Linked DNA regions of Aridibaculum aurantiacum. The protein of the gene in region 1 interacts with the protein of each later gene in a pairwise test. Links are inferred from orthologs where the notes say so. Each region holds a gene or a part of one and is shown in the gene's direction. Other genes may lie near its edges.

What was found.
Region 2: the proteins of J4N22_RS12085 (region 1) and ung interact in binary tests that used the Escherichia coli proteins (3 or more experiments, as listed by UniProt). The link is inferred for Aridibaculum aurantiacum from one-to-one orthologs.

What each region holds. Positions count from the first base shown.
Region 1 is NZ_JAFEWC010000002.1:92,720-104,428, forward strand. What follows is about bases 5,675-8,606. They hold J4N22_RS12085 (type I restriction-modification system subunit M), read left to right. Parts: upstream 5,675-6,389; coding sequence 6,390-7,823; downstream 7,824-8,606. Other genes in these bases: J4N22_RS12080 (hypothetical protein), read left to right, coding at 5,675-6,351; J4N22_RS12090 (restriction endonuclease subunit S), read left to right, coding at 7,906-8,606. In the rest of the region: J4N22_RS12065 (hypothetical protein), read left to right, coding at 1-423; J4N22_RS12070 (T9SS type A sorting domain-containing protein), read left to right, coding at 1,073-2,881; hsdR (EcoAI/FtnUII family type I restriction enzme subunit R), read left to right, coding at 3,126-5,534; more of J4N22_RS12080, read left to right, coding at 5,536-5,674; more of J4N22_RS12090, read left to right, coding at 8,607-9,288; J4N22_RS12095 (hypothetical protein), read left to right, coding at 9,285-10,736; J4N22_RS12100 (DUF6998 domain-containing protein), read left to right, coding at 10,744-11,253; J4N22_RS12105 (DNA-3-methyladenine glycosylase), read left to right, coding at 11,313-11,709. UniProt on the Escherichia coli protein: The subtype gamma methyltransferase (M) subunit of a type I restriction enzyme. The M and S subunits together form a methyltransferase (MTase) that methylates A-2 on the top and A-3 on the bottom strand of the sequence 5'-AACN(6)GTGC-3'.
Region 2 is NZ_JAFEWC010000001.1:2,476,828-2,488,369, reverse strand. The notes cover bases 6,077-8,841. They hold ung (uracil-DNA glycosylase), read left to right. Parts: upstream 6,077-6,990; coding sequence 6,991-7,692; downstream 7,693-8,841. Other genes in these bases: hisB (bifunctional histidinol-phosphatase/imidazoleglycerol-phosphate dehydratase HisB), read left to right, coding at 7,746-8,841; J4N22_RS10390 (lysophospholipid acyltransferase family protein), read right to left, coding at 6,077-6,777. Also shown: J4N22_RS10415 (OstA-like protein), read right to left, coding at 1-139; J4N22_RS10410 (MlaD family protein), read right to left, coding at 141-1,157; J4N22_RS10405 (N-acetylmuramoyl-L-alanine amidase), read right to left, coding at 1,273-2,181; J4N22_RS10400 (N-acetylmuramoyl-L-alanine amidase family protein), read right to left, coding at 2,214-3,182; J4N22_RS10395 (putative LPS assembly protein LptD), read left to right, coding at 3,323-6,034; more of J4N22_RS10390, read right to left, coding at 6,037-6,076; more of hisB, read left to right, coding at 8,842-8,885; J4N22_RS10370 (DUF2147 domain-containing protein), read right to left, coding at 8,938-9,369; J4N22_RS10365 (GNAT family N-acetyltransferase), read right to left, coding at 9,420-9,752; J4N22_RS10360 (phosphoribosylanthranilate isomerase), read left to right, coding at 9,917-10,612; J4N22_RS10355 (GNAT family N-acetyltransferase), read left to right, coding at 10,637-11,146; imidazole glycerol phosphate synthase subunit HisH, read left to right, coding at 11,166-11,542. UniProt on the Escherichia coli protein: Excises uracil residues from the DNA which can arise as a result of misincorporation of dUMP residues by DNA polymerase or due to deamination of cytosine.

The sequences.
Region 1 (11,709 bases):
GACGCACCGCTGCCGTCCATATTGCGTGTGCCTATCCAGGTCTTACAGCCTCAACAGGATATACTGCGGCTGGAGATCCCTCCGCTGGTACCGACGGAAGCAATTAAAGCACCACTGGGAACGACAGCTGTACACTGGAAGATCGTAAGCGCCTGCTGCGATACACAGCAACTTGCTGCAATGGGCAACAACATGTACGAGTTTACGATGATGTATGACAACCAGGCATTGCCGGGACAAACAATAGAACTGCCCCTGCAGTCGGGTGAAGGTCTACTTACACTGGTAGTTGTAGCACTTCGTTTTGAAACTGCCGGCATGCAGGTCACTGACAAGCGCTGGCTGCCATGTGATGTAGTGGGTGGAGTAGGTGGACGCGTTGCTGCTGTTTTAAATCCGCTTCAACGGGAAGCAGTTCTTTAATCAGGGTCATCCCTACGAAGAATGGATCTTCAATGCTAAATATTGACGCTTTGCCTATGATCGTCAGTCATCCCGACGTAGGAGGGATCCCCTGCATGAATAGGTTTTACCTGTTTGAGTTTCACAAAAGGCTAAGAGATTTCTCTTCTCAAGTTTAAATGAACAGTCATTCAAAACTCAGCAACAAAATGAAAACCGATCAAAGGTGCTGTCCTTTACATCTGTCACTTTCTTTGTCTTGAAACAAAGAAAGTAACCAAAGAAAATTCAAGAAAGGAACGATTACACCCCGTTCCTTTCCTTGTTCCTTGGTTAAGCGGTTGTACTACTGTGACCTCAGCAATAGAATTTCATGCGTGTCTCTTTTTGACATAAAGATTTCAAGTTGAAGCGGCTTGCCAACCACTCAAGGCATCAGTGGTCAAATGCTCTTCATCACAGCATTACATAAGCTAAATAGTAAGACCCCGGGAATGGGCTGTATATCATTCCCGGTGCCCTTTTTTTGGTTACTTTTTTTGGGCACACAAAAAAAGTGACAACAAGAATTGCTTTTCATTACCAATGGTGAAAGCATACACCAATTGCATGATAAGGCCAGCCCTAAGCATTATCTCATTTACTTATATTTATCATCCAAACTACCTGCATGACCAGAACCTGCCTCCTGCTGCTTATCATGAGCATCGTCACTTCTACAGTAGATGCACAATCGGTTTCCTGGGCTCATAATCTTGGTTTGGCGCACAATCATTTCATCTCGGCTTTGGCCACAACACCTGCCGGCGAGAGTGTTACCGCCATCAATAACCGCAAGGCAACTATGAGCCTGACAGGCTTATACATGGGCGACCTGGTCATACAGAAAAAGAGTGCACAGGGTAGCATGAAGTGGGAGAGATTGTTTCCGGCAACGGCGATCGTAAAAAGCATGAAGATCGATAACAGCGGAAACATCATCATCACAGGTGGCTATAGTGGTGTGCTGCAACTTGGCAACTACAGTTTTTCTTCCGCAGCGTCGCCCAGTATGTTCCTGGCTAAACTAGATACCGCTGGCAACGTGCTGTGGGCGGTTGCCGAACAAACACTTACACATGCCAGCTATGGAGCAAGGCTGGCTATAGGAGGTGATAACGAAATTTACATGACCCTGAACAGCTCCTTTCATGGAAGTTTTTCGAAGTATACACCTGCTGGTGTTTTGGCCTGGACTAAAATTGCTACAGGTGTAGAAACCTTTAGCGGTATAGCTGTGGATACCAATGGAGACCTGTACGTGACAGGCACCTGCGAGCGCAATGCAGTGTTTGATGCCATTGCGCCTGCTATGCCGGCGGCCAGTAGTTACTTTACCTTTTTGGCCCGCTACAATGCACAGGCGCAGGCACAATGGGTGGAACTGCAGCTGTATAATACGTTCGACACAAGAGATGAATTGTTGCTGCATAACAACCACTTGTTCTGGATGCACCAGAGAAAGGTAAACGCCTCCGCCAGTGTTTCACTCACGCTTCAAAAATTCACTAGGCAGGGTTCAATGGTGGCAGAGATGACACCTTTCAATGTGTCTTCGCTGGCGCTGCATAAGTTTATGGCTAATCGCTTTCTTATTACTTCAAAAGGTGAGATGGTTATTTCTTTAGCGGCAACTGATACAGCGCGTATAGTGGTGCTCGATAGCCTGCTGACCTATCAGAAGGAGTTTCGCCTGGAGTCGAAATACATAGGTCTGGGACAGCTTGCTCCCATCTTTAGTTCGTACAACGATACGCTTGTTTGTGGCGGTAATTTTTCCGGGGCAACGGTGCAGGTTGGTAGCGTGGTAGTACCTAATGCCAATACGCCTGTTACGCAAAATGATATCTTCCTTACATCCTTTACGTTCGATACTGCTTCTTCGCTGCCGGTAAAGTGGATTGATGTATTGGCAGGCGTGCAACGAAAACAGGTGGTACTGAAGTGGTCGGTAGCAGGTGAGGTGCGGAACACTGGTTTTGACGTGGAAAGAAAGACCAGTAACAGCAATTGGAAGAAGCTGGCATTTGTACCGGGATCGGGAACAAGTACAACTATCAACCGTTACGCTTACACCGATGCCAACGTTCCTACAGGAACTGTTTTGTACAGGCTGAAACAGGTAGATCACGATGATAAATATGATTATTCTCCCGTGGTAAGGGTGAAGACAACCGGGCTGCCGGAAAATGCATTAACGGTGTATCCCAATCCTGTAAAAGATAAAGCTGCTATACATTTCACTTTAAAAGAAACCACTGCTGTGGATCTGTCTGTTTTTAGTGCAGCAGGAATCCGTCAAAGATCCCTCATTAGTGAAGTGCTGCTGGAAGGCAGCTATGTAAGAACGATTGATTGCAGCGGCCTTGCACCGGGTGTGTACTTCCTTCGCCTGGTGGTGAATGGAGAAGTTAGCAGCTACCAGATGATAAAAGAGTAGGGATGGGGGCTGTTCTTAAAATATCGATTCGCATTATAAGAACCGAATTCATGTTACGTAAAGTAGAATGCAACATTTACTTGCTCTGCACAATCCAAAATTCCTATAACGTGAATCCTCAAATTTCCTATCTTCCATCCTCCTTCCCCGGATACATCCCCCAATGTTTGCCTGAAGGAAGTTTTGCACAGCAGACACTGTGAAAGAAACTTTTTCCATTTTGATTAACTGCTAAAGATCACCCTTGGCCACAGCTTACTTAAATAAGAAATCACTTTCTGAAAGAGACATCTGCACGAAGTTTATCACACCTGCAATAGTTGCTGCAGGATGGGATGTTGATACACAGGTCCTGGAAGAAAAATCCTTCACCGACGGTAAAATATTTGTAAAAGGTAAGTTGACTGCAAGAGGCAAACGTAAAAGAGCCGATTACATCCTGTACTATAAGCCAAACATCCCCATTGCAATCATTGAGGCAAAAGATAATAATCATACAGTAGGTGCAGGGGTGCAACAAGCCCTTGAATATGCTCAGATACTAGATATTCCCTGTGTGTTCAGCAGTAATGGTGATGGCTTTGTATTCCACAACAGGACAGCTAAAGGTGCTGGTATAGAAACTGATCTTGAGCTGGATCAATTTCCTTCACCGGATAGCTTATGGAAAATTTACCAACTATATAAGGGTATCACCAAGCCAGAAGAAGAAAGGATAATTGCACAGGATTATTTTACTGACGGTAGCGGCAGAAGTCCCAGGTACTACCAGCAGATCGCCATCAATAAAACTATTGAAGCTGTTGCCAAGGATCAGAACAGGATACTGTTGGTGATGGCGACAGGTACAGGCAAAACCTACACTGCTTTCCAGATTATATATCGCTTATGGAAAGCCGGTGTGAAGAAGCGGATACTTTTTCTTGCAGACCGAAACGCTTTGATTGATCAAACAAAGCGTGGAGACTTCAAGCACTTCAGGGATAAGATGACTGTGGTGAAGAACAGGGTAGTGGATAAGAGCTATGAAATTTACCTTGCCCTGTACCAAGGTTTGTCTGGAACCGATGAAACAGCAAATGCGTATAAACAATTCAGCTCTGACTTTTTCGACCTCATAATTATTGATGAGTGCCATAGAGGGAGTGCATCTGAGGATAGCGCATGGAGGGATATACTGAAATACTTCAACAAGGCTACCCATATTGGCCTGACTGCTACTCCGAAAGAAACCACGACCATCTCCAACAGCGAGTACTTTGGTGATCCAATCTATACCTATTCTTTACGACAGGGCATTGATGATGGCTTTCTTGCACCTTATCGTGTAGTTCGAGTAGGATTAAACATAGATCATGAAGGATGGCGCCCTGAGAAAGGCAAGACAGATAAGCAAGGCCAACTGGTAGATGACAGGATTTACAACCGTCGAGACTTTGATAAATCACTTGTTGTTGATGAACGGACTGATACAGTGGCCAGGAAGGTTAGCGAGTTTCTACGAGGGACTGACCGGTTTTCAAAGACCATTATTTTCTGTATTGATATTGATCATGCAGAAAGAATGCGTAAAGCAATGGCTCGTGAAAATGCAGACTTAGTAGCAGACAATTACAAATATGTAATGCAGATCACGGGTGACAATGATGAGGGAAAAAGGGAGTTGGACAACTTCATTAATCCTGAAGAAAGATATCCTGTGATTGCCACTACCAGTAAGTTGATGACAACAGGTGTAGATGCGCAAACCTGTAAGGTGATTGTGCTGGATAGTAATATTCAGAGTATGACCGAGTTTAAACAGATCATTGGGCGCGGTACCCGCATCAATGAAGAGTTTGGTAAGATGTATTTTACCATAATCGACTTTAGAAATGTAACCGACTTATTCGCAGATCCTGCATTTGATGGTGATCCTGTTCGTGTAAAAGTAACTTCTGAAGGTGAAGACTTGGGGGATGTAGAAGACGAAGAAGAGCAGGAGCCATCAGACGATCCATTGGATGAAAATGAAGGCTTGGAATGGGGAGAGGCAGATGAGCCTTTTGTTCCGGGTTCAGGAGAATTTATTGATAGGGAGCCTGCCCGGCGTGAAAAGGTATATGTAAATGGAGTAGACGTTTCTGTTCTGGTAAGCAGGGAAATGTATTTCGATCACCAGGGCAAGCCGATCACGGTTTCACTGAAGGACCATACGAAAGAGATCATCAAAGATCAATATGCGTCGCTTAATGAATTTCTGCAGAAGTGGAATGATGCGGATAGGAAAGCTGCCATTATAAAGGAACTTGAAGAACAGGGTGTTTTGGTAGATGCCTTACTAGGTGCAGTTGACAAAGAATTAGACTTATTTGATTTGATCTGTCACGTAGCCTACGATCAACCACCACTTTCCAGAAAGGAAAGAGCCAACAACGTAAAGAAGCGCAACTACTTCACCAAATATGGAGAGGAAGCCCGGCTGGTGTTGGAAGCGTTACTGCAGAAGTATGCTGATGAAGGAGTGACCACCATTGAAAGTACAGAAGTACTTTCTTTGCACCCCTTTGATGAGTATGGTACACCACCGGAAATCATCAGGATGTTTGGTACAAAGGACAAATATTTTGAAGCCGTTAAAGACTTAGAAAAACAATTATATCAAATAGCATAAGATGGCAGCATTAAGTATTTCTGAAACTCAATTCGCCTTCACATATTTCCATAAGTTTAGCCTATTGAATAGGAAACAATCTTATCATTTTGTTTTTCCAACTTTAAAACAAGAAGGTAATCCTTTATCAGGTTATGCTGGGGCCGACATTGTCATTAGTAAAAATCTTTTTATCCAATTTAAAGTGCCGGAATATTTAAAAACCGGTGGAACTTTAGAATTCTATAACTATAATGCCCGGGACCTGTTTGATCCTCCTTTTTTTAGAATGAGAGTAAAAAATAAACTTCTAAATGGAAAACCAAACTCTGGGCAGTATCAAATGCTGCAGCGTGCTGCAAGAAGTGGGAAGTCCGCTCAGTATATTTTCCCAGTTTTTAATAACGAATTTCAGAACGACAAACGGGATGACGCAGACTATTGGTTTAAAGACTTCTTTGACTTGGAACCAAGCACTTCAATGCAGCGTTACTGTATTTCAGTTGATTTCTCTGATATGCTTACACCAGAATTTGATCTCGATAATGTAGATACTCATACCCTATGCACTGATTATAAAACAGGAATGGGGGATGGGGACATTTATTTATTTTCGGAAGCAAAACATGTTAATGCGAGAAAGTTTAATTCAGCACTTACATATGACAATATTTTAAATTGGGAGGAGGAGGGTGATTATACAATAAGAGAAACAGAAGATCAAGTACGAGAGATATTTGAAATAAACCAGAAGTTCGAAAGTCTTAGTGAAATACAGAGCTATTTGCTTAGTTTCTATGACATTTATTGGATGCCAATTGTGAAGATAGCAGCGTAACAAATTAATTACAACAAAATAACATTTCTGAGAATAGTATGTCTAACCTAACCTCCACCATAAAATCCATACAGGACATTATGCGCAAAGATGCCGGCGTTGATGGCGATGCGCAACGCATTTCCCAACTCGGCTGGATGCTGTTCCTGAAAATATTTGATACAAAAGAAGAAGATTGGGAAATTACTAACGACAATTATAAATCACCCATACCCAAAGACCTTCGTTGGCGCGAATGGGCTGCCGATGAAGAAGGCATGACCGGAGATGAATTACTCGGCTTCGTCAACAATTCCCTGTTCCCACGCCTGAAAGACCTGAAGCTACGGCATAACAAAGATGCCGGTCTTATGGTAAAACAGGTGTTCGAAGACAGTTACAACTACATGAAGAGTGGTACGCTGCTCAGGCAGGTCATCAACAAGATTAACACAGGCATTCAGCTAACCTCTAAATCCGAGCGACACCAGTTCAACGATATTTACGAACAAATACTCCGCGACCTGCAAAGTGCCGGTAATGCCGGGGAGTTTTATACCCCCCGTGCCGTTACACAATTCATTGTTGAAATGATTGCACCAAAGCTGGGCGAAGTAGTGCTTGACCCCGCATGCGGAACCGCCGGTTTCCTTACCAATGTTATTGACTATATCGAAACCCACCAGAAGGTAAAAACTCTCGAGCAGCGCCAGCAATTGCAAAACTGCATCACAGGTGTCGAAAAGAAACCGTTGCCCCACATGCTTGCCACTACCAATCTTATTTTGCATGGCATAGAGGTACCGGTTATACAACACGACAACCTGCTCAACCGTAGCTGGACCGAATGGAGCAACAAACACAGGGTCGATGTCATTGTTACCAACCCCCCTTTTGGCGGTATGGAAGAAGATGGTGTAGAAAATAATTTTCCTGCACAATACCGTACCCGCGAAACAGCCAACCTGTTTATGTCGTTGGTCATTCACCTGCTAAAAGATGGCGGACGTTGTGGGCTGGTATTGCCCGATGGCTTTTTGTTTGGCGAAGGCGTAGCCACCCGTATAAAAGAAAGCCTGCTCGAAAAGTGCAACCTGCATACCATAGTGCGATTACCCAATGGCGTGTTTGCCCCTTATACAGGCATTAAAACAAACCTGCTGTTTTTTACCAAAGGCAAACCCACCAAAGACGTTTGGTATTTCGAACATCCTTACCCCGATGGCGTAAAGAACTACAATAAAACCAAGCCCATCAACATAAAAGAGTTCGACCTCGAAAAAGCCTGGTGGAACAACCGCGAAGAGAACCAATATGCCTGGAAGGTCAGCGCCGAAGAACTAAAAAAGCGCAACTACAATTTCGATATCAAAAATCCAAACAGCACCGAAGAACAACACCAATATACCAGCAGCGTATTAATTGATTTGCTCGGACAATCATTTGCCAAAAGCAACCAGTTACTAAAACAATTAAAAGAAGAATTGGTATGATACAAGGTGCAGTAACTCCGGTTAAGCATCGTTGCGTCGCATTTCGTTCATCTGATGTACTACTATTAAACAGATAAGAAGAATGAGTTGGAAGATTGAAAAGCTTGGAAACGTAATAACTCAAAGGAAAGAGTTTATAACGATAGACAATTCTGTTGAATACAAACGTTGCCGTGTTCAGGTTAACAGGAAGGGAGTTGTTTTAAGAGACATTGTAAAAGGCATTGCAATAAATACCAAGAAACAACAAGTATGCAGAGAAGGTGACTTTCTAGTTGCAGAGATTGACGCTAAAGTAGGAGGTTATGGTTTTGTTCCAAGTGAATTAGAAGGTGCAATAGTTAGTAGTCATTACTTTTTATTTGAATTAGATGAAACTAAGCTGTTGAAAGATTATTTAGCATGGCTTATTAAAACAGATATTATACAGGATCAAATTACTTCAAAAGGAAGTACAAATTATGCTGCTATACGACCACATCATGTTTTAAACTTTGAAATTCCTCTTCCTTCCCTTGGCGAACAGGCAGTTATTGTACATAGGTTAAATATCATCAATGAGGAGTATAGTTTACTTGATAAAGAACTTGACCAACAACAAACCTATCTCCAACTTCTCCGCCAAACCATATTGCAGGAAGCCGTACAGGGAAAACTAACCAAACAAGACCCAACAGAGGAACCAGCAACCGAATTACTAAAACGCATAAAAGCCGAAAAAGAAAAACTAATAAAAGCAGGCAAGCTCAAAAAAGAGAAAGAACTACCACCAATAACAGAAGATGAAATTCCTTTTGAATTGTCGGAAGGATGGGCGTGGGTGCGAGGGGATGATGTGGCATCATTCATTGACCCACAACCAAGTCATAGAACACCACCAGTGGTTTTAAATGGTGTGCCTTATATAGGAATGACGGAAGTGAGAGATGATGGAACAATAGATTTCGATAGTGCTAGAAAAGTGTCAGTAGAAGTTCTTAAGGAGCACAACAAAAGATATACACTTGAAGATGGAGATTTTATTATTGGTAAAATTGGAACTATAGGTGAACCTACGTTTTTACCTAAGCCTTTCAACTATACCTTATCTGCAAATATCATTTTAGTTCAACCATTTCGAAATAGTATAGACGCCCATTTTATTACTTACTATTTGCAGTCTCCTATAGCAATTGATTTATTAAAATCTCAATCAACTAATAGTACCCATCTTGTTTTTGGTATTAAAAAATCAAGAATGTTATTGTTTCCTCTTCCACCTATGAAAGTACAAAAGGTTATAGTAGCCAAAGTACAGCAATTGCAACAGCAGCTAAGCCAGTTAGAAGCCCAGGTACAACAAAGCAGGCAATATGCGCAGCAGTTGTTGCAGAGTGTATTAAGGGAAGCGTTTGAACAAAGGGGTAAGGTGTATGAGATGGAGGAGGAACAGGTTTTAAATATGGTAGCGGAGGGAGAGGTATGAGTTACTTGGATAATTTAACTCCGAAAGAAAAAAGTGTCTTAAAAACATTTCCGTCGTTCCAACAATATTATGAGCTGGAAAAGGAAGAGTTTGAAAACCAAACTTCTTCAGATTTTTCTACCTACACATTAAAAGCTGAAAACATAATTTTTGAACATGATTATGGATTCACCGGAGAATTAGATTGTTTACTGGCTTTTAAGAATTGTTATTTTAAGACGGATGTAACCTTTCATAATGTTACTATAAAGAAAGAGATCAATTTTACACGCTGTTATTTTGATAATGAGCTTTATATTGACGAAACTTCGAAATTTGAAGGAGATTTTCATTTAATTGAAGTTTCAGTAAAGCGTCAGATGTATGTTAAGGGAGGGGATTTTGGTATTTGCAAGTGGACCTTGAAAGACAATGGAATATTGAAAATTAATGGAGGAAAATTTATTGATCTGAATATCGGTTATTGGGGCGCAAAATCTATTTTAAAACAATTGAGTTTTCATCTTCCTAAAGTTCATGGTGTTATAACGGTATCCGGAAATAAATCAAAAATTGAAAGATTAGATTTCTTTCAGTACAGTGCAAGCGTTTCCTTGTCAGTTGAAGATGTTTCAGTAAATAGTATAAGCTTCTATAGATATAGAAATGAAAAATCTTTAAGGTTATCCAATTTAAAATCCTTTGAAACTGATCATCCTTCCCAATTCTCAGTTGTTGAATCCTATCTCGGAAAAGCGGAGTTTTACTCCATAAACTTTGAAGAGTTCAGAAGTATAAATTTTCTAGATGCGCATTTTGTTGATACGATTTTTGTAAATGCACGATTTAGTAATTCCATTAATGCTTACAAAGGCCGACTCGTCGGCAAATCTGAGGAAGAGAGAGCTTTAATCAAAAAAATAAAGCTTTTAGAACAGAAAAGATCAGTTTTCAGAAAATGGTTTAAAAGGCCATCTTATGATCCCTCAATTATTGCTTATTATGAAAAGAAAAGGGAAATCCTAAGGCAATTGAAGTATGCGCTAAGTAAGCAAGGTGATACTATAAACGAGCAAAGGTTTCATTCACTAGAAATGAAAGCGCATGATCGATCATTAACCTGGAGAAAAAACTTTTGGACAAAGCTAATTATTAAGGCAAGTTCATGGACTGGTGATTTCGGACAAAGTATTTGGCGACCGTTTCTTTTCTTGCTAGCAGGGCATCTATTACTATTTTACCTTTTGTTGCTTTGTGGAATGTTCAGTCATTTCTATTTTTCTTGGGCACAAAGAACTATGGATGGTTTCTGGCTTGGATTTCATGAATATTTTAAGCTAATCAACCCTTTGAGGAAGACGGACGAGACTTTTGCGGGAGGGTTCATACTGGTTGACATACTAATGAGGGTTTGGGCTTCTTATATGATTTATAATATTATTAGGGCATCAAGAAGATTTATAAAATAGTAGTCTTATGATTGGGAAAGAGGAGCAATTATATGAAATTTTGGGTGCTGCAAAAAAAGCGGCAATTGAATACAAAAAATTGACTGGTAAACCACTTGGGATTACAGGTGAAATAGCAGAGGTGGAGGTGGCTAGAATTTTCAAATGCCAGCTTTGTATTGCAAGACAGGAAGGTTATGATCTGATTGGAGAGAAAGGAGAGAAGATTCAGGTTAAGGGGAGAGTTTACAATCATAACCATCGAGTGCCCTCTATCAATATAAATAAAGTATGGGACACAGTAACTCTGGTTTTGTTAAACCAAAACTACATCCCATTTTTAATTTTTAAGGCGAAGAGAAAAGTAATTGTTGATACATTATTAGTGCCGGGATCAAAAGCAAGAAATGAAAGGTTTTCAATGAGTGTTTCTAAATTTGTAAGCATTAGTGAGCTTATTTACGAGAATCGAAAAGCCAACTTAAATGGGGTGTCGTTTAGATTAATCAAGAGGTCTAAGAAGATTATTGAAGAATGAAGTGACAAGGCTAAAAAAAATAATTCCAATCAATTCAAGCTATAGCAAATAAGTTAATAATGTTTGTAGCATCCCCTTCTAACATTGCCGCTTCCTTCAACCGAATTGCCAATGATCTATTCAATAACTACATCATCCAGGTAAACGATAACTTTTATCGCTTATTAGAAATTGAATTTTATTACAACGATTCTAAAGAGCATAACGATTCATATACCCACGGTCATAAGTTGCAAAAAAGATCAGGCTATTGGTATGTACATGGTTCAGGTATTGACATTGCCATAGGTAACGAACAAGCGTATGGTGGAATATTGCTTAGGAGCATACAGAAGCTACAGCCAGCTACTGCTAATACAAAGGAGCAATACAACTTTGGTCCACAGAACGTACTTACAGAACTCATTAGCGGCTTCAATAGCTGTATTGATGGAGCTCCAAATGTATTTGCATTAG
Region 2 (11,542 bases), on another replicon or contig:
CTACTTTTTGATAGTTGTACCTATCAGCAATGATTATATCTATACGACGAGTAGTGTCACCAGGTACTTGTGCCAAACCGGTTTTGGCAAAGCTTGCTAGTAATAAGAACAAGAAAAATGGGACAAACTTCTTTTGCATTCTATCTCCTGGTGCCGGTAGTATCTTGAGACACCTGGAGCGGTGAAGTTAGGTATTGGTCTTTGCTCTTGCCACCAAAGACTGAAATGCTAACATATCTTTTTGGATTAACCCTGATGTCGTCCATAAGAATGTTCAAACTCCTGGTAGTGTTGTTCAGGTTATCGTATATCTGTGTGTCGTTCAGAAGTTTACCTATGGTTCCATCCTTGCTATCTATTTTTTCTATAGATGCATTTAGTCGCTCTACCGTTTGCCTCAGTTGGTTAACGGTACCATCAATATCGGCCCGCGATAGGTTATCTGTAGTGGTTTGAAGATTGGTTAAAGTACCATTAATACGATCGTTGTTATTAGCCAGGTTGCGGGTAAAGCTGTTGATGTTATCCATTGATTTCGCAATAGATCCCGACTGCTGGTTAAGCATCTGCTGGATAGAAGCAGTTGAAACAACAAGGCCTGCAGATATCCTATTAAGATTAGCAACCAGGTCTTGCATGTTATGCTTGGTATAAGGATCGAACACATCGTGAATGTCGCGAAGAACGGTATCTACTGTTCTCAAAGTCATCTTTACCTGGTCTACAACAGGCGTAAGTTGGTGTGTAACTTCAGCGAACATTCCCGGTGCATCCATTGTAGGAATGGTGTCATTTTTCTTTAAGAAGATATTGCTGTTGCCTTTACTGATTTCCATCCTTGCAGAACCTAAAGGATTATCTACAATAGAAGCTATAGAATTTACAGGAATATTGATCTCTTCATTAAGCTTTATAGCTACAATAATAGTATCGAGGTTCTTGGATTTAGCTTTCAGGTCGTAGATGGCGCCTACCTGGTAGCCATTAATCAAAACCGGGTTCGAAACCATGATGCCTTTTGTTTGCACCACTTTAGCATATAAAAAATTGCCTGTTTTAAACAGGCTTTTTCCTTTTAAGAAATTAAAACCAAGAATTAGTAGAGTGATAGCAAGTGCAGTAAGTGCGCCAACTTTGGTCTCGTTCGTTATTTTCATTTTATCTGGAACTTTAAAAAAGTGAACTGTATTGCAGGAAATGCAAAAGTCATGCTAGCGGCAAAAGTAGGTTTTTACCCCGTCCTTCCCGTGTTAAGCATTTGAAATCAACAATTTACTTTTTTATTTGTTGCACGTCGGCAGTGGAATTATCCAGTGAGTACTTATACCTCTTTAAAGCACGAACAATACTATCTACCATTTCTTTCTGGCCGCGGTCACTGTTCAGGTAATCTTCTTCGGCAGGGTTAGATATAAAACCAAGCTCAATCAGTACACTTGGCATAGCTACAGCCTGGAGCACCCAAATACCTTTTTCACGCTGTTGAGCCTGGCGGCTAACGCGACCAACTTTTACAAATTCTTCTTCTATGGTCAATGCGAGGTTGGCGCTTCTTCCAAAATACTGCTGGGTCTTCAGCGAGTAAAGGATCATTTTTTCCGGCGAGTTGGGATCGAAATCTTTTACGTGATTGGCTGTTGCACTATCCAGGTAAAGCGATTCGTTTTCACGCATGGCAGCTTCCTTCTGGTCTGTTTTATGTGCACCCCAGATATAGGTTTCTGTTCCTTTGGCAGGATTAGGAGATGTCCACGTACGGTACTGAGGTACTTTACGCGTATGCTTTTTTCTTTTTTTACCCTTACCTGTGTAGTAGGTTTCGGTCTTATATCCTACTATTTCTGAATGTTTACTAGGCGGCGCAGCATTGCAGTGTATACTTACAAACAAGTCGCCTTTATTGAAATTGGCAATGTTTGCCTTAGTAGGAGGCGAGTGGAAAATATCAGAAGTGCGTGTAGGAATGACCTCTACATCAGGCATTTCCTGTTGTAGTGCTTTCACTAGTTTAAGAGCTACTGCCAGCGAAACATCTTTTTCATTGCTATAGCGGCCACGAGCTCCTACATCGGAGCCGCCATGACCAGCGTCTACAATGATTTTCTTAAGTTGACCTTTTTGAGCTAATGCGGAATGAAATATGGATAACGATAGGGCTATAAAAATTATGCTTCTTACCACGGCTGATCCTCCTGTTTAAATTCTTCAATACTTTACTTTGTCCTGGTAACGCTCTTGCTGGCTTCCGGAGCTGAGTCTAATGCTTCTTTATATCTTAAAACGGCTCTCATCATTGCATAGGTCAGTTCATTCTGCCCTTTTTCACTGTTGAGGTAATCCTCTTCATCGGGTGTGCAAATGAAGCCGGTTTCAACTAAGATACTAGGCATATTGGTAGCTTGTAAAACCCAAATGCCTTCGTGGTTTCTTTGTTTTACGCCAAAGCTATTACGACCCAGTTTTTTGAATTCTTCTTCCACCAGGGCTGCTGCATTGCGGCTTTGGTCAAAATATTTTTTTGTACGAAGCGATGCAAAAATCTTTGCTTCAGGTGAATCGAAATAACTGAAGGCGCTATCCTGTGCTTCGAAATATTGTTCGTGATCGTCTTTACGGTTAATTGCCTGTTGCTTTTGATCTTGCTTATTTACTGCCCAGATATAAGTTTCAGTACCGCGAACATTACATGATAATTTATACGACTTGTAAATAGGCACCTTACGTGTCTTCTCTACTTTTTTCTTGCTCTTGCCTTTACCTGTGGTTACATAATAAGTTTCTTCCTTATAACCTTCCAATCTTCTTTCGTAGCGTGGCGCTGCAGAGTTAACATGAATGGCAATGAACAAATCCCCTTTATTATCGTTAGCATAATCAGCACGATAACGGTTGGCTTTGTTCCTGTCTGTAAGCCCGGCAGGAAGACCTTCATCGGTACGCGTGATTAGAATATTTGTTTCAGGTAAAACTTCCAAAAGCCTGTCTCTAAGTTTCAGACCAAGTGCAAGTGTAATCTGTGATTCGCTGCTATAAGCTCCCTGCGCACCAGGGTCTGGCAAACCATGACCCGGATCAATAATAATGGTACGAAGTGCACTTGGTTTCTTTGGTTGGGGGTCGGTAAAGGAGAAGAAAGAAAGGACTGTAAGTAAAAGAAATACAGCAACACTACATCTTAGCATATTGAATTCTTTAGGGGTTAGATTTTCAAAACGTTAAACTTCACAACTGCATCAAGCAATTCCCATTAAATTTGCCTCTTCTACTTATGGGCAATCGTTGTAAAGTTAGGTCAAAATCAATATCATCAATTTTGGTAATTGTGATTGTTTTCCTAATAACGCCACAGTTGAATGCCAAGTATCCCTTATATATTTTTTCTTTTCAAAGCATAGAAGAACAACAGGATACAACAAAACTTCGCAGCAATAGATCGCAGACTCTTTCTACCGAAAATGGATCAGCTATCCCGGCAAACACATTAAGAAATGTGATAGCTGAATCAAGAATTGACACACCACCCATTACCGATACGCCTCTCATCAATACCTTAGATACCCCGGTTCAAACTATAGATACTTTGAATGTAAGGGTCTCGCAGGATTCTATTGATGCACCTATAACCTATGCCGCAGAAGATAGTGGCGTGTTGTTTATCGATACCAAGCAATTCATTCTTTATGGTAAGTCTTCAGCCAAGTATACGGATGTGGAGATCAATGCAGCAGTTGTTCGCTTGGACCAGGAAAAGCAAATGGTGTTGGCTTATGGTGTTGCTGATACAAGTGGTAATCCAATGGATAAGCCTAAACTTATTCAAGGTGAAACAACCAGCTATAGCGACTCTATTTTTTACAACCTGCGTTCGCAAAAAGGTTTGACGAAAAGCTCCTATATACAGGAAGGCGAGATGTTCATTTATGCCAACACTGTAAAGAAGGTAAATGACAATACGCTCTTCGCATGGCGTGGAAGATTTACAACCTGTAACCTTGATACGCCGCACTTTGCTTTCAGGAGTAAAAGGCTAAAGATCATAAACCAGAAGATGGCAGTGTCAGGGCCTGCTTCGCCGGAATTTGAAGGCGTGCCTGTACCTATTTACCTGCCGTTTGGAATATTTCCTCTTAACCGTGGCCGTCAATCAGGTTTGCTTCCTCCGCAGTTTGCTGCCAACGAAGATTTTGGTTTAGGCTTAGAAGGGCTTGGATATTATAAAGCTCTGAATGATTACGTGGATGTAATGGTGCGCGGTAACTTGTACAGTTATGGTGGATGGAACCTGAATATTTCGCCTAACTACATGCGGCGTTACAGGTATAGAGGCGGGTTAAATTTAGCTATACAAAACACCAAGATCCTGAACAGGACAGGAAACGTTAAGGACGAATTTACCAGGACAAAGAGCTTTATGATTAACTGGAACCATGCCAGGGATGCTAAAGCAAGACCGGGAACAAATTTCTCTGCAAGTGTGAATGCAGGTAGCACCCGCTTCAACCGGTTTGTTCCAAATAACACCTTGCAGAATTTCCAAAACCAGTTGAACTCAACTATCTCGTATACCAAAGACTGGAGAGGAAAGTACAACCTGTCGCTGAATGCAAACCATAGCCAGAACAGTGTGAGCAGGCTGATCAACTTGTCTTTACCTAATGCTACTTTCAGCATGGTTACCATCTATCCATTCCAAAAGGCTGAGCAAGTAGGTACACCTAAGTGGTATGAGAAATTGGGTATTGCTTATAATGGTAATGTACAGAACCAGGTAAGTTTTTATGACTCTGCATTCAACCTGCGCAGGCTGCTTGATACTTCTTTGTGGACCGCCAATCATAACATTCCAATTACGCTATCATTGCCACAGTTAGGCCCTATTCAGTTGGCGCCGGGGGTATCGTACAGCGAAAGATGGTTTGGCCAGGCACAACGCGCTTATTATGATGATTCATTGAAAGTAGTACGCCTCCGTTCCACCCGCGGCTTTTACACCGAAAGAGAAACACAATTCTCATTGTCGGCTAATACGCGAATATTTGGTACGTACAACTTCAATCCTAAATCAGATGTGCAGGCTATAAGGCACGAGGTAAGGCCCAACTTCAGCCTGAACTACAGGCCAGACCTGAACAGGGGCAACTTTGAAATGATACAGGCCGATAGTACAGGAAGAGTCCGATTACCTTTCTCAACCACAACAGGAGCTCAAATGATCGGCGACAGGCGGTTTGCTGGTATGTCCTTCGGTGTTGATAATTTACTCGAGATGAAAGTGCGTAACCGTAAGGATACATCGGCAGGAGCGGTAAAAAAAGTTCGCCTGATTGATGGATTTGGTTTCAATAGTGCGTACAATTTCCTCGCTGATAGTATGCGTTTAGCACCTTTTAATCTTTACTTACGTAGTACTTTATTTGAAAAGATCAATATCACGGCCAATGCAGTTTTAGATCCTTATTCACTGGATGAAAGAGGCATCCGACGCAACCAGCTGACTTGGAATGCAGACCGCTTTAGCCTTGGCCGAATTACCAATGGACAAGTAGCTATATCCACTTCTTTTCAGAGTAAAACGAAAGATGGAAAGGGTGGTGATAACCAGGCGCCCCGCGATGAATACATGACACCAGAAGAGCAGCAGCGACAGTTGGATTATGTACGGAGCAATCCTGCTGAATTCACTGATTTCAACATTCCATGGTCAGTTAACCTGTCGTATTCATTGAGTTTCTCCAATACGTTCAACCCGTATGCAGGTGGTCAAAGAACGGATGTATTTTCTAACGTAAGTGTGAATGGAGATTTTAGTCTTACACCGCGCTGGAAAATGGGAGGAAGCACTTACTATGATTTTAAGACAAAGCAAATTCAAACGCTGACAATGTTCATCAGCCGCGAAATGCACTGTTGGCAAATGGCTATTAATCTTACACCAATTGGATTGTTCCGGTCATTCAATATTACCATCAGTCCTAAGTCCGGCATCTTACGCGACCTACGGATCAATCGTTCCAGGTTCTTTTACGGGCAGTAAGCTTACCTGCTTTCATGCAGTTTGAAGTATTCCCACATAATGCGAAATACCTGCTCCTTTACCTCTTTAGATGTTCTTCCTTTTGTAGGTATAGGCGAAAGAAAATGCATTTCCATTGTATGCGGCTCCAGGTAAAATGTTTTATTAGGAGGTAAAACTTTACGTGTATTAAAAATGAGTGTAGGGATTATCTCTTTACCTGTATCGGTAGCTAGTTTGAATGCACCATCATAAAATTGTTTTAGCGGGTCTTTAGTTCTGTTGCGCGTTCCTTCAGGATAGATAACCATGTGCAGCCCTTGTGCCAGCGTCTGCTTCATTAAGTCAAAGCTTTTTCTCCTGCTTTCATCGCTATTCCTGTCTACAAGCACACTGCCGCGTGTATATACCCAACCAAACAAAGGAACCTTCGCCATCGATTTCTTAGCAATGGTTCTGTTTGCCCCAGGTATGTACGGTGTGGTAAGTGGTACATCCATAAGCGAATTATGGTTACTTACCACTACGTATGTTTCACCTTTTTTAAAGTTGTCTTTTCCTTTTATGATAATCCTGCAGCCAATAAGAGTTAGAAAGACATTCATCCATGCTTTTGAAATGATCCGAAAAATTGCGGTGCCTTTTGGTTCGGCAATAAGAAACGTGAGCAGGATAGGGATGATAACAATAAGGAGTGTTGCCGTAAAGACAATGATTCCCCACAAAGCCCAAATGCGGCCAAAGATGTTTTTTATCGTGCTCATGTAATAGTTTCTACCAGAATAAAAAAAGCGAAGCCGGTTTTAGACTTCGCTTTGTGATCCGGTCAGGATTCGAACCTGAGACCTACTGCTTAGAAGGCAGTTGCTCTATCCAGCTGAGCTACCGGACCATGTTGTCCGTTCTTTGAAACGACCACTCGTTTTTTGAACGGCAGCAAAAGTAATTTTTAATTAGTTTGCAACCAAACGAAATATATGGATGTGCAAATTGAAGATAGTTGGAAGCAAATATTGGAACAGGAATTTGCTAAGAGCTACTTTCAACAAGTGGTTACTTTTCTTAAAGTAGAACGTGCGCAGAAGAAAGTGATCTATCCTCCAGGCCAGTTAATCTTCAATGCCTTCAATACAACACCTTTTCATAAAGTGAAAGTGGTAATACTTGGGCAGGACCCATATCACGGGCCTGGACAGGCACACGGACTGAGCTTTTCAGTACCTAAAGGAGTAAAGCCACCACCAAGCCTTGTGAATATTTTTAAAGAGCTAAAGGCAGATGTTGGGATGCCTATTCCTACATCAGGTGACCTTACCAGTTGGGCTCAGCAAGGCGTTCTATTACTAAATGCTGTATTAACTGTAAGGGCCGGAGAACCTGCCAGTCATGCTACATTGGGATGGACCGAATTCACCAATACTGTTATTCAAAAACTTTCTGATAGTCGATCAGGTATTGTATTTATGCTATGGGGCAGGTATGCACAGGAAAAGCAGGTGCTGATAGATGAAACCAAACATCATGTTTTAAAAGCAGCGCATCCTTCACCTTTTAGTGCAGATAAAGGCTTCTTTGGATGCAAACATTTTAGCCGTGCAAATCAACTTTTGGTAAAGCAAGGTGTTGAGCCCATTGACTGGATGCTACACGAAGAACCAGCCATAAAAGCTGAATCATAAACTGCTTAGAAAACCACAGGCATCACTACCTGCCATCAACAAACATCAACAAAATGAAAAGAGTATTATTTATAGACCGGGATGGGACCATTATCAATGAAGCGCCTCCCACTTACCAGATAGATGATTTCAGCAAGCTGGAGTTCTATCCTTACATGTTTACCTACCTGACTAAGATAGCCGCTGAATTGGATTATGAACTGGTAATGGTGTCTAATCAGGATGGACTAGGTACAGATGCATTTCCTGAATCTACTTTTACCCCAGTACATGATTTTATTATGAAGGCACTGGAGAATGAAGGCATTCATTTTTCTGCAGTTCATATAGATCGTTCATTTCCACATGAAGGATTGGATACCCGGAAGCCTTCTATCGGTATGCTGAAGGATTACCTTGATAAGGAGAAATATGATCTTGAGAATTCGTATGTAATTGGTGACAGGATCACAGATGTACAACTGGCAAAGAACCTGGCATGCAAAGCCATCTGGCTGAACAACGATCCTTCTTTAGGTGGTGGTGAAATAGCTGATGCGGTGGAAGCGCTGCGTGAAGTGGTAGCCATGGAAACAACTGAATGGAAGGCTATCTATGAATTCCTGAAGCAGGGGCTACGCGTAGTGGAACATGAACGTTATACACACGAGACTAAGATATCCATAAAGCTAAACCTGGATGGTACAGGTAAGGCAGATATAGCAACTGGGTTAGGTTTCTTTGATCACATGCTTGACCAGATAGCGCGTCACGGAAAATTAGATATGACAGTACACGCTAAAGGAGATCTGCACATTGATGAACATCACACCATAGAAGATACGGGGATAGCACTGGGAGAAGCCTTTGCTAAAGCACTTGCCGATAAGCGTGGCATGGAACGCTATGGATTTGCTTTACCCATGGATGAGGCAGAAGCAAAAGTGCTGGTGGATTTTGGTGGTCGTAACTGGCTGGTGTGGAATGCTGAATTCAAAAGGGAGAAGATAGGAGAGATGCCTACTGAAATGTTCTTTCACTTCTTTAAATCTTTTAGTGATGCTGCAAAATGCAACCTGAACATAGAATGTAAAGGAGATAATGAACACCATAAAATCGAAGCCATTTTCAAAGCTTTTGCCAAAGCAATCAGGATGGCAGTGAAGCGAGATCCGTTCAGTAACCATTTACCAACTACCAAAGGATTACTCTAAACAAAAACAGCTTGTTCATTCCGAACAAGCTGTTTCTTTTAAACTTTATTCTTTACCTGATCTTCGTCCAGGTATCTGTTTTTCCAATCCACGAAAAGCCGATATAACCACGAACACTAAGTGTTTTAGAATCCTTTAGTTTCAGGAAAGCTTTGTATTCTTTTCCATCTTCAGGATTATAAATCCTCCCGCTATTCCATTCAGCATCATCATATACGAAGTCGCGTAGTATGATGGAGCCAATGATGGGTTTATTCCTTTTTTCCACTTCAGCATTCTTAACATCTAATCTTGGTTTTCCTTCACTGTTAAGCGGTTCTTTTAGCCAGATCACCTTTCCGAAGTACTTGCCATTTTCTTTGTAGATCTGTATGTGACCTTTGCCGCTACCATTTTGCCAAACTCCTAGTATGGCATCAGCATTGGCAGAAACGGCAGTGGTCATAAATAAGCTAAGTATAGTAGCAACAATCAGGTTTTTCATGCAATGAAAATAAGGCGGATTAATGAATGATGAACAGGTTTAACCTGCTATTATAGTATATGCTGCAGGTCAGGCCTTTTTTGAATAAACGCTTTAGCAAATGAACATATTGGTACAATCTTCCATTCTTTTTCAGTAGCATATGCCACGGCTTGTTCCACCATTTGCCCTGCCAGGTTTTGCTCCCTGTGCTCTTTGTCTACTTCTGTAGAATAGATTTGTAATGAATTGTCTTCCACATTATATAGCATTTTGGCTATTTGCTTGTTATCAGAAACAATAAAGAATTTTCCTCCGTTGCCGCTTGCCTCGTGTTCTATTTTCATGAGTTCATGTTTGAAACTCTCTGTGTTCAAACAGCATACCCGCTTCAATTTGCTCATAGGATTTTTTAGCAGTAGAAAGTGCAATTGCAGTAAGTTCAGCTTGATAACAAACTATTTAGGTTTAAATTGCATCTTTACTAATACAACAAGTGCATCAGTAAGAGCACCGGTTGCATACGCCACTTGAAGAAAGAACAAATGTTTCAATCAAAATTCTTTTTGTGTCATTAATAGCAACTGAAAACGAACCCACTAAATCGCCCGTTATTCATCAAAGAATAATGGTATCCGGAATGGTTGACATCAACCAGATGCACCAGTTATATGAAGAGAACGTGCAGTTTGCAGGTCTTCATTTCTTTCCACAGTCTCCATACTACATTCTCAACCATACTACCGGCGAAACAATAAAAAAGGAAAAGCTCAAGGTTTTTAAGATCGGCATTTTTGCCAATGCTTCTTACGAAGAGATCATGAAGCAAGTAGATGCGTTTGGGTTGGATATGGTGCAGTTAAGTGGTGATGAAACACCTTATTTCTGCGAAAGGATCTCAAATTATGTTTCAGTTATCAAGGGTTTTCATTTTGTAGAAAACGATCATATGGAGTGGGTAATTAAGGATTATTACGCTGACTGTGATATGTTTTTATTCAATTCATCTTCCACCATTTACGGAACAAAAACCAAGCAGTTCAACTGGCGGAAGCTTAGCGGCAGAAATATTGGTAAGCCTTTCTTGCTTAGCGGAGCTATTTCGCCGGCAGATGTAGCCAATATACAGCGCTTCCGGCACGATAAAGTGGCTAAAGATCTATTCTCCATAGTTATCAATTCAGGATTTGAGACTGCGCCTGGTGTGAAAGATATGGAAGCAATCCGTTCTTTTGTTCAACAAGTGAACCAGCCACTTGATTAAAAACAATGCTGGCTGCTTTACCCCATGATAGCTATAAGACTTGCTTCTCTTTCTGATCTGCCTTCTATCCGGCAGATATACAATGATGTGATACTACATACAACTGCCGTTTACGATTATGAGGCTCATAGTGAGCAAATGATGCAGGAGTGGTTTGCAAACAAAGAAAAAGATGGTTTTCCCATTTTTGTAGCAGTAGATGGTGATGCCGTTATTGGCTTTAGTACCTTTGGCCCCTTTCGACGCTGGGCGGCGTATCAATACACGGTTGAAAACTCTGTGTATGTAGCAGAAACTGCCAGGGGGAAAGGAGCAGGAAGGTTATTGCTTAATCATGTAGTTGATGCAGCTAAGCTACAAGGTAATCATTGCATAGTGGCAGGGATTGATGCCACTAACCAGGCCAGTATTTCTTTACACCAGTCGGTTGGTTTTAAAGAGGTGGCTCATTTTAAAGAGGTAGGCTATAAGTTCGGCAGGTGGCTTGACCTGAAATTCTTACAGCTAATGTTAGATACACCTGCTATCGGTTAGCAGGTAAAATTGAGGAGATATGAAAATTGTTATAGTAAAATACAATGCAGGAAATGTTCAGTCAGTACTGTTTGCATTGGAACGAATAGGAGCAGAGGCTGTAGTTTCTGATAACCCGGAAGAAATCAAAGGCGCTGATAAAGTGATCTTTCCAGGGGTGGGTGCTGCGGGTACGGCTATGGCTTACCTGCGCGAAAGAAAACTAGATCAACTTATAAAAGATTTACAACAACCTGTACTTGGCATTTGCCTGGGCATGCAACTGATGTGTGCGCACAGCGAAGAAAGTGACACTACTTGCCTCGGTATTTTCAAGGAAGAAGTAAAACGTTTTGCTCCTGCTGAACCATCGGCATTACTTAAAGTGCCACAGATGGGTTGGAACAAGATATACAA